DNA from 3 places in the Marvinbryantia formatexigens DSM 14469 genome. Region 1 is predicted to be linked to each of the others. Evidence: riboswitches for the same ligand, from Rfam matches in the RefSeq annotation. Region 1 holds a riboswitch; each other region holds the start of a gene.
The links. Region 1 has a riboswitch for cobalamin ahead of NQ534_RS12935 (ABC transporter substrate-binding protein). Riboswitches for the same ligand answer to the same signal wherever they lie in the genome.

Region 2: linked by a shared signal. The riboswitch ahead of NQ534_RS10970 (DUF2284 domain-containing protein) and the one ahead of NQ534_RS12935 (ABC transporter substrate-binding protein) in region 1 are both predicted to bind cobalamin.
Region 3: linked by a shared signal. The riboswitch ahead of NQ534_RS10495 (ABC transporter substrate-binding protein) and the one ahead of NQ534_RS12935 (ABC transporter substrate-binding protein) in region 1 are both predicted to bind cobalamin.

Annotation. Positions count from the first base shown of each region.
Region 1 is NZ_CP102268.1:2,754,148-2,759,441, reverse strand. It holds gene NQ534_RS12950 (ABC transporter ATP-binding protein) at 1-21, opposite strand, end outside; gene NQ534_RS12945 (ABC transporter permease) at 30-836, opposite strand; gene NQ534_RS12940 (ABC transporter permease) at 826-1,818, opposite strand; gene NQ534_RS12935 (ABC transporter substrate-binding protein) at 1,883-3,526, opposite strand; cobalamin riboswitch at 3,668-3,873, opposite strand; tRNA gene NQ534_RS12930 (tRNA-Thr) at 4,084-4,156, shown strand; gene NQ534_RS12925 (DUF8451 domain-containing protein) at 4,863-5,294, opposite strand, start outside.
Region 2 is NZ_CP102268.1:2,304,463-2,309,756, forward strand. It holds gene NQ534_RS10955 (pyridoxamine 5'-phosphate oxidase family protein) at 1-163, shown strand, start outside; gene NQ534_RS10960 (DUF6788 family protein) at 402-1,340, shown strand; gene NQ534_RS10965 (cation diffusion facilitator family transporter) at 1,397-2,305, opposite strand; NiCo riboswitch at 2,413-2,498, opposite strand; cobalamin riboswitch at 2,700-2,888, shown strand; gene NQ534_RS10970 (DUF2284 domain-containing protein) at 3,299-3,850, shown strand; gene NQ534_RS10975 (1-propanol dehydrogenase PduQ) at 3,917-5,053, shown strand; gene eutS (ethanolamine utilization microcompartment protein EutS) at 5,070-5,294, shown strand, end outside.
Region 3 is NZ_CP102268.1:2,201,595-2,206,888, forward strand. It holds gene NQ534_RS10480 (ATP-binding protein) at 1-406, shown strand, start outside; gene NQ534_RS10485 (ABC transporter ATP-binding protein) at 522-1,271, opposite strand; gene NQ534_RS10490 (FecCD family ABC transporter permease) at 1,285-2,310, opposite strand; gene NQ534_RS10495 (ABC transporter substrate-binding protein) at 2,350-3,396, opposite strand; cobalamin riboswitch at 3,733-3,916, opposite strand; gene NQ534_RS10500 (P-loop NTPase family protein) at 4,070-4,516, opposite strand; partial or broken gene NQ534_RS21730 (DUF4869 domain-containing protein) at 4,523-4,714, opposite strand; partial or broken gene NQ534_RS10510 (IS1634 family transposase) at 4,716-5,294, shown strand, end outside.

The DNA of each region.
Region 1 (5,294 bases):
TAAATCTTTAATCTCCAGCATGTTTTCACCTACACTTTCTTCATCTGGCCGTAGTAGCCCACCAGCATAAACCCAAGCACAGCGACACAGATGCAGACAATCGGCGGCAGATACCACCACACCTGGTTTTTCATAATGCTGTTCCGGAAAAATGCATAGTGCAGTACGCCTCCCCAGCTCTTTTCCGTAACGCTTCCAAGCCCCAGGAAGCTTAAGCTGGCTTCTGTCATCATAGCGCTGGAAATCGCCAGCGCCCCTCTTGTCAGAATGATGTCCTTTACATTCGGCAAAATATGTTTGAACAAAATCACCAGCGGAGAAACGCCCAGTGTCCGTTCAATTTTGATAAAAGGCATTTCCGAAATCTGCTGGATTCTTGAACGCAGAATTCTGAGGGTACCTGTCCATGACGTGATACTGATAGAAATAATCAGGCTCCATTTTCCCGGCTCCAGATAAGCCACCAGCAAAACAGTCAGCGGCAGACCCGGCACCGCCATAGCCACATTCGTAATGGCTGTAATAATCTTATCCGCCGTTCCTCCAAAATAACCGGAAATCAATGCAAGCACCGTTCCCACTCCCGTCACAATAAATGCCGCGAAAATGCCGATATACAGTGATACTCTGGTTCCGTAAATCATCTCTGAAAAAATATCCTGTCCTACGTCATTGGTTCCCAGAAGATGTTCCCTGGAAGGCGGGAGATAACTGATCATCATTTCATTTGGATCATATGGCGCAATAAACGGCGCAAAAATAGCGACCAGCAGGAAAAATCCAATAATCAGAAGCCCTGCCGTCATTGCCGGGTTTCTTTTCTTTTTACGCTTCATAGGCACCTCCTGTTTTGATTCTGGGGTCAACTGCCGCATTTACAATATCGCTGAGAAGATTGCTTCCAACTACACATACGGCTGAGAGCAGAAAGCAGAACTGCGCCGTGGGAAAGTCCCGGTTCTGAACCGCATTGTACATCAGCATCCCCATACCCTTCCATCCGAAAACTACTTCTACAATCATGGAGCCTGACAACAGATTCCCCATCTGCATTAAAAAGGAAGTCAGATACGGAACCATCGCATTTTTCATGACATGGAGAAACAGTACATTCTTTCCGGGAAGCCCCTTTGACCTGGCCGTCAGAATATACTCTTCGTTTCTTATCTGTGAAACCGCGCTTTTCATCAGCATAAAATCGCCGGATATACGGAATATCAGCAGAATAATCAGTGGCAGGCACATATGCTCAAGAATGCTTAAAACACGGTCAATGCCCTGTGTCCCTGCCGACACCATGCCGTTAATCGGAAAGATACGCAGCTTATAGGAAAAAACCATTAGAAGCAGGAGACTTAAACAGTTTGAGGGCATCGTGTTCAATACAAGAAAGACCGGCGTCATAATCCGGTCAAACAGTTTTCCGGGTCTCCACCCGGCCAGTACGCCGAGAACAGCTCCGATGATGCCTCCCAGAATCCAGACCGGTACGGAAAGCATCAGGGTCCACTTAGAAGCACTCAGTACATTTTCTACGACGGGCTTCTGGTTGGAATAGGCAATCCCGAAGTCTAAAGTGACAATGCTTTTTAAATATTTTACATATTGCATCTGGAGACTGTCATTCAGTCCGTACTTTTCAATCAGTGTCTCCAGATAAGCCGGATCATTATCCAGAAGGTAATAGTATTCTTCCTGTCCAATCAGATGAATAATCGGATCGCCGGGCATAATATGTACCAGTACAAAGCTGATTGTAATAATCAGATAAATGGTTGCCAGGGCAATCACTGTTTTTTTCAGTATGTGTTTTTGCAAAATACTCTCTCCTTCGGCTCATACAGTCAGGGCGCTGCGACTCTGGCAGCGCCCCGTTTTCTGACTATTTTGTTGTAAGCTCAAACCAGGTGGTGTTGTTAATTACTCCCCAGGACGGGTAGTTGGTCCAGCCCTCATATTTATCCGTGCGATACGGGAAGAACGCCGTCTCCCAGCACAGAGCCTGAGCTGCTCTGGTATCTGACATATATTTCTGCAGTATCTTGCAGTTTTCGATGTAAACCTCGTCCGAGGTCGCGCCGGTCATTGCATAATATGCTTCGTTATATTCCGGATCATGAACGGTTCCCCAGATCCAGGAGGATTCTCCTTCCCGGAGCTCGCCCATGAAATAACGGAATGCGGTGCTGTAAGATGCCATACCGGATGTCGTCAGGGTGATAGACAGATCATAATCTCCTGCTGTCATATTTGCTTCCCAGACCTCACTGTTTGTAATGCTGTCATTGTCCATATGGTTCTTAATGCCTACTTTATCGAGGCTCTGCATGATTACTTCCGCAATACGCATTCTAAGGTCCATGCTGGAGCTGTACTGCGGCGTGACAGCCAGATCCATCGCGCTTCCATCCGGCATTTCACGGTAGCCGTCCCCGTCGATATCCACATATCCGGCTTCATCAAGCATCTCCATTGCTTTCTCCGCATCATATTCAAGCATCGGGAGCGTCTCGTCATAGCCTTTGCAGGTAGGCGGAATAATTCCGGTTCCGGGAACCGTACCATATTCGCCGTTAATGGTGGACGCAAGCAGTTCATAATTCAGCGCGGTACTCACTGCCTTCCGGAATGCCTCGTCATTGCCCGGTGCACGGTCTTTTCCATATTCCAGCTGATAGCATCCGCTGAAAGGACTCTCTCCCAGATCAATATCCGCTGTCCCTTTTACCGTATCAATCACAGGTGCATCAATCGGGTTCGCGTAATTGTACATAGCGTCAATTTCCCCGTTCATCATAGCCATCATCAGGGTCGATTCATCCGAATAGCTCTGTACAGTCACGCTGTCGACTGTCAGCTCGCCAAGGATTGCATTCTCCGAAACCGCTTCATAATAAGAAGTCTGGGCATCCGTATCCACCGATACCAGCTTGTAAGGTCCGCAGCCGATGGCAGCTTCCGGTCCGGTAACGGATGAATAGTCTTCTACGCCTTCCCAGATATGCTTTGGATACACGCAGGCATTATTATTGCAGGTGGAATTAATCCAGTAGTAGGCATCCGGTTCCGAGAAAATCAGCGATGCGCTGTCCTCGCCCGTAAATTCAATCCGCTCCAGATTCTGTAAGCTTCCAACTTTTTTTACGTCCCGCATGTATTCAAATGTAAATTCAATATCGTCTTTTGTCACCGGTTCTCCGTCATGCCATACCGCATCCAACGGGAATGTGAAATCAATCTGCTTTCCATCCTCTGATATTTCAAAGGACTTAAAGAAATACGGCTGCAATTCATTATTTGCGTCACGGTACACGAAATCTCCCTGCGTAAATCCGTTATAATTCATTCTGCCGAAGGCATCCGTCTGGGTCAGGGCATTAAATACATTGTTTTCAGCCGTAGTACCGATAACCAGATTTTCAACATGGTTTCCTGATGTTTCTTCTGCTTTTGCTTCCTGCCGGTATCCTGTGCATATCGTAGCGCACATTGTCAGAGCCATAAATATACCGGCTGCTTTTTTCATCCTTTGTCCTCCTTTTTGATGATGGGCAGATTACGGATATGTGAAAAGAGAATCAAAAAAGGCGTACTGTCTCCCGATGAAAACAGCACGCCTTATGATTTCCCGCTTCAGCAAATGCATCTATTTTCCCATCGAAAATAATACATACCTCACAAAAAAGCAGGTCTCCTGGCTTTGGTTCCTCCTCCTTATCACCTTCCCAATGGCAACGCATCAGTGGCTTTGATAATTCGTCCCCTACACAGTAGCGAGGGCTGCTGCGGATTCTCACCGCATTCCCTTTTCATCCGATGACGGACAGATTTTCTCCATCTATGTCCTTCACCGGAACTTTTTTGTGTTTTATTTTTAACAAACTTATCATAACATGAATGCATTCGTCTGTAAAGCTTATTCTCAAAACGTAACGGCGCATCTAAAATGAAAAAGTACCCACATATTTCCCCCTGCAGTGGAAGTTATTTTTTCATTTTTTGAAATACAAAAATACAAATCTTTTGCTTGACAATCGCGTGAGAGTATGGTAACATTTCATACTGTAGCGAGTAATCGCGCAGGCTGATGTGGCACAGGTGGTAGCGCACCTCATTGGTAGTGAGGAGGTCACGGGTCCGAGTCCCGTCATCAGCTTTTGTAAAGTCCGATGCTTATCGGACTTTTTATTTTTATAAAAAACGGGCAGACTACGGGAAGCCGATTCGCTGTTTCCGTATATTTCCTTTACAGACAGTTCCTATATAATACTACACAGTGTTTTTCTTTCCAACAGGCACTCAATATCCTCTGAAAAAAAACTGTTTTCCAGTGTTATTCCTTTATCCAGTTTTTCAAGAACCGAATATTTTTCTTCCTTATATTCTTTAGAGATAATCGCATATACTTTCTGAACCGGGGAGCCATCCTTTGAAAAAGAAAAATCCTTTTCCGTCAAACGCCTGTCCAGACATTTTTCATAAAAGTGTTTAGAAAAGGGAATGTCTGCGCCGCAGCACCGATCATTCCCTTCTCATGATTGATTTTTCTGTTGTCTGCCAACCTCCTGCACCTACGTCTAGATAATAACAGGTTTTTCCGTTGCCTGTCAACCTCCGACACCTGCGTTCGGAAAACGTATCAGATTTTAGGTGTCAACCCACCGCTGATGCACAGCTTTTCTAATTACATTTTACAAGATTCTCCCGCAAAATACAATCACAACTTTATTTTATGTGGCTGCGGCATCTATATTCAAGCCAATTTTATTTTTAAATTTTTTGCCTAAAAGCGTTCTTTTTTCACAGCCCCTTTCTTCACACAATTGTAAGCGCCCTTTCTGGTTTCTTCGAAATATCTGACGTCATTCGCCAGTTATAATCCATTTTTCTTTCCGGGCAGAACCTTCTCTGTGAATTCGTCCGCGTTCTTTTAATATCTCTATGGCCAATTTTGCCTGTTTATCGGACAATTGCAGTCTCCGACTAATTTCAGCACGTGAAAACGATGGGTCATTTGCAATTAATTCATATACAGCAGCTGTCCTCCTTTTAATCTCACTCTCTTTTTTTGTGGTTTCTGGTCCTTTTTCTGGTCTTTTTTCTGATTCTTCTCCTAAAAGGACCGAACCTTTCTCCACCAATGGCAATGTGACCACTGTCTTGCTTGGTCCATCTTCGCCAAAATACTCCTCGATCGTAGGTTCTATATATCCGGCATCTTCCCACACTGAAAATATGTCTGGCACACCGCTGCCTGCGTGTTCACCATACCCAATCAGATTAAACATCTTCAT
Region 2 (5,294 bases), 450 kb from region 1:
TATCGAAATGATTCCGGAGGAAGAAAAATACGACGCGCTGCGGATTCTGATGCAGCATTACCGCGAGGGGGATTTTCCGTTTCAGCCGGCGGTTGTAGCGAAAACAAAAGTGTTTCGGCTGGTCGTTGAGCAGATGACCGGAAAAATCAGAGATAAAAAATGAACTGTAAGGACAAAAATCTCAACACGTTGAGATTTTTGAAAATGCCCGGAATGGAAAAATCAATGGAGACTCTACCCCCTGTCATATTGTTGTTCTGTTACTGGCGGGGAATATGTAAAGCAGAGCTTATAGGGAACTTTTTGCGAAAATATAACAGAAAAAGTTCCCTATATAAAATTGACAATTAGGGAACTTTTTTATAAAATAGAGATGAAAAAATTCCCTGAGAGGTGAGAACATGGCGGAAACGTTTGAGGAAATACAAAACTTATTACAGGAGAAGGCAGATTATCAGGCGCGCCTGAATCTTCTGGCATACGATGGGACACCAGAAGTAAAGGAAACGGCTGGCAAGAAGTATTTATATGTAAGAAAACGTGTGGGAAGTCGTCTTACATCAACTTATGTGGATGTTTATTCCGAAGAGTTATATCAGATGTTACTGAGAAATGCAAGGGAAGCCCGTGAACTGCGAAAAAAAATCCGACAGATTGATAAGCAGTTAGCAAAAATGGGCTATGAGGAAAACGAATTGCCGCCGCGTGTGATAGAAAATCTTGATTTTGCCAGGGCAAATATGAAGGAGAATATCTACAACCAGGCAATTCTGGAGGGCGTGGCTACTTCGTTCCCGCAAACGGAAGAGATTCTGGAAAATGGCAAAGTGTATGGAATGACAGCAACGGATGTACAGAAAATTCTCAATCTGAAACATGCATGGGAATTTATTCTTGATAAAGATGTGATTCAGAGTGAGAGTGATTATTATATTCTCTGCCATATTGCAAAGCTTGTAAATGAAGGCTTTTTTTTGAATGGAGGAAGAATCCGCGGAATTCCGGTAACGATTGGGGGATGTTCATATATACCGCCTGTTCCGATAGAGTCTGTTGTGAAAGAGCGTATTAAAGAAATACTGGCATCCGGTCAGAGCGATATTGATAAGGCGATTGCATTGTGTATGTATTCCATGAAAACACAGATTTTTATAGATGGGAATAAAAGAGCATCTGTGATATACGCCAATCATTATCTGATTGCTCACGGGCAGGGCTTTCTGGTCATTCCGGAGAAGGAAGTGCCGGAGTTTAAAAAGCTGCTGGTTGCTTATTATGAGGGGGAGGATATCTCTGTTATCAGCCGGTTTCTGAAAGAAAAGTGCTGGAAAACATTTTGAATTTAAAAGCAGCAGGAGAGAATATGAACGGGCGGCATGAATGCCGCCCATAATTTTTACTCCGGCATTGCTGACGGATTTACATGTACCATAATGTGCTTGATTTTCGGAAAATTCTGTTCGATATCGTCGTGCACCGCCTCGGCTATTTTGTGCGCCTTCCAGAGCGGATAGGAGCCGTCCACGAGAATTTCAATATCCACGTATATCTTATTGCCGAAAATACGTGTCTGCAGCAAATCCAGTCCCAGCACATTCGGATTTCTCATTACGCAGTCGTGAATCTGCTTTTCTGTCTCATCGTCGCAGGAATGGTCGACCATTTTATCAATCGCGTCTTTGAAAATATCGCAGGCGGCTTTGATGATAAATACAAAGATTACAAGACTGGCGACAGGGTCCATGATGGGGAAGCCAAGTCTTGCCCCGGCGATACCGATGAGCGCTCCGACTGAAGAAAAAGCGTCGGAACGATGATGCCAGGCGTCCGCCATCAGGGCGCTGGAATCAATTTTTTTTGCGTAAAACCGGGTATACCAGAACATCACTTCTTTTACCGCAATGGAAACAACGGCGGCAATCAGCGCCAGAAGACCGGGCGCCTCCAGATTGCTGTAATCACCGCGCAGGATGTCCTGCAGCGCGTTGACACCAATGCCAAGTCCGGTAACGAACAGCACCATAGCAAGAATAATGGCGGCGACGCACTCCATCCGTTCGTGTCCGTAGGGATGCTCCTTGTCGGATTCCTTTGACGCAAGCTTTATGCCGATGATGACAATGACTGTGCTGAATACGTCGGATGCGGAATGAACGGCGTCGCTTATCATAGCGCTGGAATGCGCAAAAATTCCGGCAAACAGCTTAAAAACCGAAAGCAGCGCATTTCCGGCAATCGTCACGGCGGACACCTTGTTGGCAGTTCTCTGAAACTCATTTTCCTGTGTTATTTGATTTTTCTCCATATCAGTTACCTCCTGAAATAAGATAGCTCTATGGCACTAAATATATGTGGGAGTTTTAAAGAATTGCTTCTGAATACAAAAACACCCACGAATCAGTAGTTAGCAACAACTGTCCCGTGGATGAACATTTCCACTGTCACGCATGTGACCCGACTCCATAACGGACTGTTACGGTCTGCTCAGTTTGTACTGTAGATTTATATGCAGTGCAAAGAGTTATGATAGAATAGCATACATATATGCGATTGTCAATATATTTATGGAATTTTTATACTTTCTTAACAGAATGTACTATTATTAATAAATTAATGAAAATTATGATTCTGATTTTGGTAATTTTGCATAAATGCGGTTGACATTGACGAAGTAAAATAATATAATTGCAGCATAAGTAGATAGTTCCAGGTATACAGGTGCCTGCCACAGAAGGCAGGTGAAAAGGGAAACGGGTGAGAATCCCGTACAAAGCCGTTGCTGTATTGGCGTAGTGACTGCAAAAAATATCATTGAGGCAAAAACTTGAGAAGATAAGCAGTCATGAGGATGCCTGAGTCAGAAGACCTGCCTGTATATAACACACGTGACAGCTCCCCGGACCTGGGAGTGTGTATGACCTGTATGCTTCGCAGACAGCGGAGTGAGCATGCTCTGCGTGCTCAGCTGCTTGCGGCGTATGCATGATTTGTATGCTTCGCAGATTGCGGAGTGTGCTTAATTTGTATGTGTGCTCACGAGCATGTTTACTTATGCGAGTAATTCATCACCTCTTTCGCACGGTGCGCACATGTCAGAACCTGCCAGTTCTTTATCTGAGAGCGGCCGTGGAGAGAAATCTGACATGACGAGTGGATTGCCAGAGGAAGTACCTGATTGTGACACAGTCGGGTACTTTTTTGTTTTTATCCGCGGGAACGCGCACGCAGATGCAGAAGAAATATACCGCTTATGCAGGAAACTCTGCAGAGCGGGGCTCTTTCAGGAAGGAGGATTTTTATGTATCGGACGCAGATTTGCGTAAAGACGCTGAAGGTTACGGAATGGATCGCAGAATACTGTCAGCCGGAAACCTTCGTTCCTCTCTGCAGGGAGTGTCCGGAATATCAGAAAAACTGGTCCTGTCCGCCCGGAGTGCCTCCGGTGAAAGAGATTGCGGGAAAGTACCGGTATGTACAGGCGATAGGCCTGAAGGTGATTTATGAGGAACGGGTCAGAAAAGAGGCGCTGACCGCACCTGGGCGTGCGGAGGAGCTGCGTGAGCAGAGCTACGGCGCAGCAAAAAAGAAAATGCTGCAGGCGCTTCTGGCGCTGGAGAAGGTGATTACGCCTTCGCAGACGATTATGGCGGGCTGCTGCGTACTTTGCGGACGCTGTGCCAGAATCGACGGGAAGCCGTGCAGACATCCGGAGGAGATGCGCTATTCCTTTTCCGGGCTGGGGTTTGATCTGGGCAGGATTTCCGGAGAGCTTCTGGAGATGCCGCTTCTGTGGCAGAAGGAGGGACTTCCGGAATATAACGTGGCAATAGCCGCCTTCCTGCATAACTAAGCTATTTTTCATTCCGGCTTATTGACGGATGTGAAGATAGAAAAAAATACAAAGAAAGGAGCAGTTATGGAACAATTTGGAGTCAGAACCAGGATTGTTATGGGCGACGGTCTGGACGCCATGATTGGCAGAATGAAGCGCGTATTCGTCGTAACGGACAGCTTTATGGCAAGCAGCGGCAAGGCGGATTATGTGACAGCCAGACTGGACAAAGCCAGGGTGGAGTACACCGTTTTTTCTGATATTTCCGGAGAACCGGATATCGGGATGGTGACGGCGGGTACCAGCCGGATGCTGGAGTTTGAACCGGATACCGTAATCTGCATGGGCGGAGGCGCAGCCATCGATGCCGCAAAGGCAATCGTATTTGTGGCGCGCAAGGCCGGGGACAGCAAGGCTGTGGAATTTATCGCGATTCCCACGACCAGCGGCACCGGCTCCGAGGTAAGCCGTTTTGCGGTGATTACGGATAAAGACAAGGGCGTCAAGTATCCGCTGGTGGATGACAGTCTTCTTCCCGATGTGGCGCTGCTGGATGCCCGGCTGGTGGAGAGTGCGCCGCCCTCTGTGACGGCGGATACCGGAATCGATGTGTTTACACACGCTGTGGAGGCTTTCGTATCCACAGGAAGAAATGATTTCACGGACGCCTGCGCGGAGAAAGCAATCAAGCTGGTAAACCACTATCTGATGACCGCCTATAAGAATCCGGGAGATTTAAAGGCGCGCCAGGGAATGCACAATGCGTCCTGTCTGGCGGGCATTGCGTTTTCCAACGCAGGACTGGGACTGAATCACGGCATGGCTCACGCGATGGGGGCGCGTTTTCATATTCCCCACGGCAGAGCCAACGGTATTCTGCTTCCCTACGTTATGAGCTTCAATGCGGGCTGCGCCGCGGAAAAGCTGACGCCGACGGCGAAACGGTACGCGCAGATTTCGCGGCTGCTTCGTCTTGATACAAGCAATGTGCGCCAGAGCGCGCTGAATATGATACGCACCGCGCGCAGCTTCATTAAACGGATGAACATGCCGTCTACCATTGAAGCGGCGGGCGTGACAAAGGAGCAGTTTGAGGCCGAGCTGGACGCTATGGCGGCGGCAGCCCTGGCAGACAGCTGTACGGCGTCAAATCCGCAGCCGGTGACGCTGGAGGATATCAAAGCAGTTTACCGGAAAGCCTTTACCGGAAAGCTCCCTTAAAGAAAGGCGGTACAGTATGTCAGAACTACAGGGTAAAGAGCGTATTATACAGGAATTTGTGCCTGGCAAGCAGGTGACGCTGGCGCATGTGATCGCCAATCCGGATAAGGGACTGTATGCAAAGCTTGGACTGATAGACGCGGAGGGAGCCATCGGCATTATGACGATTACACCCAGCGAGGCAGCCATGATTGCGGCGGATGTGGCGACAAAGTCCGCCGATGTAAAAATCGGTTTTGTG
Region 3 (5,294 bases), 550 kb from region 1:
TAATATAAAAGGAAAGCAGTATCTGAAAACGTTGGAAAAATATTATGTGGTGGATATTGGTCTGAGATATATGCTGCTGGGAGCCCGTTCTGCTGATGTGGGCCATATTCTGGAAAATGTAGTTTATCTGGAGCTGATACGCAGAGGGTATGATGTATATGTCGGCAGGCTGGATGAACTTGAAGTTGATTTTGTGGCAATGGATTATAAGAGAATCACATATTATCAGGTGGCGGCTTCTGTGCGCGATGAGCAGACACTGCGGCGGGAGCTGGCGCCGTTGCAGAAAATAAATGACCACTATCCCAAATTTCTTCTTACGCTGGACGAGGACCCGGAGGGGGATTACGAAGGCATCCGGCGGGTAAATGCGCTGGAGTGGCTTATGGGAATGACGGAAATATAGTGTTAAATACAGTGGTTTCGTTGCAATCGTTGTGCAACGAAAAAGAAATCGTTGCAAATCATCTGCAACGATTTCCTGCGATGCAACAGGGCAGCCAGGCTGCCCTTGTTATCTGTTAATCATAATCGATAAATATTTTTTCGTTTCGCCGGAATACATCCGCGTGGATATGGTAGAGCTCCTCCACGAGCGCGGAGCTGATAACGTCGTCCGGTCTGCCGTCGCAAAGGTTCTGACCGCCTTTGAGCACGTAGATGCGGTCGCAGAATTTTGAAGCGAGACTTAAATCGTGCAGTGCGGTCAGCACTGTTTTTTTCGACGCTTTCAGAAGCGACAGCGTTTTTATCTGGCTGCCGATATCCAGATGGTTGGTCGGCTCGTCCAGAATAATCATTTCCGTTTCCTGCGCCAGCGCGCGGGCAATCAGTACCCGCTGCTTTTCACCGCCGGACAGGCTCAGAAAGCTTCTCTCCAGAAAATCTTCCATTCCGACCATTTCCAGCGAATGGCAGACTATCTCGCGGTCATGGTCATTGGCGGCTTCTATCAGACGTTTTCTGGGATAGCGCCCCATCTGCACGACCTCTTCGACGGTGAAGTCAAAATTTGCTTCGCTTTCCTGCGAAACCACCGCGATGCGTTCCGCCATCTGCCGGTTTGACATTTTCAGAAGACTTTTTCCGTCCAGAAGAATATCTCCCGAAACGGGTACAAGCATTTTGTAGATATTTTTCAGCAGCGTCGATTTTCCGCTTCCGTTCGGACCGATGACGCCCACGAATTCCCCCTGGTTTACGGTGAGGGAAATATCCCGGATAATCTCCACCTGCCGGGTGCGGTAGCTTACTTTTTCTGCACTGAGCATAGGTCCGCCTCCTTTAAGATTTCCCGAAGGAATATTTCCGTACCCGTATCATCCACAGGAAGACAGGTGCTCCGAGCATGGAAGTAATAATGCCGATAGGAATTTCGCTGGGCTGGTCGAGCATTCTGGCACCGACGTCCACCCAGACCAGGAAAATCGCTCCCAGCAGCGTGGAAATCGGAATCACCTTCCGGTGGTCCGCACCGACCATCGACCGCACGATATGCGGAATAACAAGTCCGACGAACCCGATGCTGCCGGTTACTGCCACTGCCGTGCCGGTCAGCGCCGCAGACAGAAAGACGGTGATTTTGCGCACAAGATTGATATTGATTCCCAGCGTCACCGCGCTGCTCTCTCCCATAAGAAGCGCGTTCATGGAGGTTGAGAGAGCGTACAGGCACAGAAAGCCCGGTATCAGTACCACAAACAGGGGAAGAAGCTCTTCCCACTGGGCACTGGCTACGCTGCCAAGCGTCCAGAACGTCACCTCCCGGATTTTGCTGTCATCCGGGGCCTTGTAAATGAGAAAGTTTGAAAATGCGGTAAACATGGCGGAAATAGCCGTTCCCACCAGAACCAGCTTGATGGGCGCCACCTCTTTGCCGCTTTTCGCCATGTAATAAACAATTAAAATCGCCGCCATTGCGCCGATAAAAGCGCCGCCCTGGACAGAGTATGCGCCAAGGAAGGAGAGCGCTCCGGTGACGATGGCAAGCGAAGCGCCGAAGGTTGCGCCGGAGGATACGCCGAGCACATAGGGACTTGCCAGCGGATTTTTGGTAAACGACTGCATGGCGACGCCCGAAAGCGTCAGCGCAGAACCTACCATAGCGCCCATCAGCACCCGCGGCGTCCGCAGATGCCAGACGATGTTCTGGGTGCTCATCCGGATATCTTCAACATCGCCTATGCCGGTCAGATGATGAAGAACCACCTGCCAGACCGTTTGGAAAGGGATGCTGACGGGCCCGATTCCGATGGCAAGAATCATCGACAGAATCAATAGTATTAGCAGGAACACGCAGGTTATCCCCACGTGTTCCCTCATGAATTTACATAACCGTTTCATATGAAATTATTCAAAACACTCCGGATGGAATGCCTGGGCAAATTTTTCAATCGTATCGCCCACACGGGTGCTGGCGAATACTTCCGGAAGCGTGATAACAAGGAAGTTTTCGTTCTTGATGGCGGTTACATCGGAAAGGGCTTCGTTGTCCAGCAGGAACTGGATTTTCTCGTCTGCGGTCGTATCGCCGTAATCATTGATGACGATAACCTCCGGGTCCGCCTCTACAACGGCTTCCCAGCTTACGTTGTTCCAGGTCTTTTCAAGGTCCTCAAATACATTGACGCCGCCTGCGTGACGCATCAGCTTTGAGGTGAAGTTATTTCCGGGTGTGTAGGCGCCGCCGTCACGTTCGCTGTCAAAGTTGAATACCCGCACTTCCTCTGTTCCGGCGATTTTTTCTTCGACTGCCGCAATCTGGGCTTTCATACCGTCTACGATTTCATTTGCTTTGTCTTCAACCTGGAAAATCTTGCCGAGGTTGTAAAAATCCTGATAAACATCTTCCACGTCGCAGCCAAGCTTGTAGCCTTCAATGGAAGAAAGGGACATGATGCCGTAATCGCTTAAGGTATCATGTGTGGCAATCGCCGTGTCAGAATCGCTGAAAGCAGAGCTTCTTCCATAAATGAAATCCGGTTCCAGGTCCAGAACTACCTCCAGGGACGGATAACCGTTGTTGTCAGAGATAACCGGCTTTGATTCGTATTCTTCGCGGTACTGCTCCGGAAGCTGGGCGTTGTTATAGCAGGTTCCGATAATTTTGTCGCCGAGACCCAGCGCCATAAGCTGCTCTCCGGTGTTGGGATTGGTGCTGATTACACGCTCCGGAACATGTGTAAAGGTGACCTCCTGGTCGTCCTTTGTCACCAGCGTGAAAGGAAATACGTCGCCATCTGCGGCTTCTGTGCCGTCAGCTTCTGTCTCCGCAGCTTCGGTTTCCACAGCGGCTTCCTGTGTTTCGGCTTCTGTTTCCTCAGCAAAAGCTGCTGCCGGGGAGAGCGCCATTACGCCAGCCATAATCAGTGTCAGTAATTGGTTTCTTTTTTTCATCTTGCACCTCCATAGATATTATGGTCGGGACTTTTGCCCCAACATCATGAAATGAGTGATTGGTTACTGGAAGTCCATAAAAAAGAATCCTGGTCTGGATGCATGCCCGGAAAAGTTGGAGAACTTTTTATGGCTCCTCCAGGACCTGCCACCGGCAGCTCCCTTCGGATGCATGGCAACAAAAAAGCCTGTCTTCACAGACAGGCATACCAGACAGATCGTTTTGTGCGCAGTAGTTGGGACCGGGCTTTGCAGCCGGCTGCATGAACCGGAAAACGGAACTGCTGCGTGTGTCGTAGATACGAACAAATCTGCGAGGATGCTTTGCATGGAAGCTTCTTTCGCACAAGGCAGGCAGGTTTCCTGGCTCACAGATTTGCGCTTGTCCCTCCTTCTCACGGCATTCGCCGCAATGGATATCCGGGGAAGCTCCCTGCTCACAGTGACCGCATCGCTCAGGCTTTTCCTGATTCCCTCTCATTTCCGGATACGGAAATTCACCTGCTTTGTTTCGACAAAATTCATGATAGCATATAGCTGTATGCTTTGCAAGAGAACTTTTTTGTTGATTTTATCTAATCCCAGATGATCAGATGCATGACTTTTTTGGCGGCTGTTACTATTCTTGAAGATAAATAACTTCTGGCAAGTTTTCTTTTGGAATAGCTCCATATTAATAAAGATTATATATTTCGTTGTACTTCTGCTTCGCTTCGTGAAATTTTCCGGATTCACGGAAGCCGTATATTTCCCGGACACTGTAAGGAAGCATTGGCAGCTTTTCCCGTGTTGCGAGCACAAAGTAGTTATCTGATTTCAAAGCAAGCTCCGCGAATTTTTTTGAAGCCAGAAAGCGGCTTCCTTCATCAATAAAAATGATGGAACCGGATATGCCTTCCAACTGCCGCTCCCAGTCTTCGCTGTCTAATGTTCGGCAGGGGAGGTCGCAGGAGACTACAATGCCGCTGTCAGTACCGTATCTTCTATAGTCACGGATAAAATCAATCAATACGGTTTTACCGGAGCCGCTGTCTCCGGTGAGGATGGTGATATTTCTTCTAATGGTAAAATCGTATCGGATTTTCTTTGATTCAACAATGATTCTGTGAGCGCCCTTCATAATATATTACTCCTGTTTCATTTTGTTCAGATATTCAGAGGCAACGGGAATCAGCTCTTTCATCGAATGCACGATTTCTCCGCTGTTCCCGACAACGATTGTGAATTTTGTGTCTTTCCCAAAATCCATCAGATGCCGGAGATTGATGGTCAGGTTTTTGCTTTCCGCTATTTTCAGAATCCATTTTGCGCAGTTATCCGGAACCTTGAAAGAACTTCTTCCAGAACACGGTCCTACCCGCGATGATGTCATGAAATGGGCCAGAGAGGAAGCCAGACTGGAAACACTCAGATACAAAGAAGAACAGCAGGCCAAGTCGGTTCAGATAACTTTTCACTCTGACCAGAAGCTGGATTATAGTCAGCAGGTCTTTTACCGCGGAGGATATCTTTTTCCACAAGCCTTTTACTATCGTATCCAGCTTGATAAGACTTGCCGAAAGCTCAGAGATAAATATAAATTTAAGTATGATATCAATGCCATCCTTTCCGATCTGATCTATGCCAGGGTTCTGGAACCAGCAAGTAAGCGTTCTTCTTTTAAGATAGCTTCTGAATTCCTGGAAAAACCTTCTTATCAATTACATGATATATACCGGGCTCTTGATGTCCTGGGAAATGAATGCGATTTCATCCAGTCTGAAGTTTATAAAAACAGTCATCTTCTCGGAAAACGAGATGATAAGATACTTTATTATGACTGTACAAACTATTTCTTTGAGATCGAGCAGGAAGATGGGGAGAGAAAATACGGGAAAGGAAAAGAACACCGGCCTAAT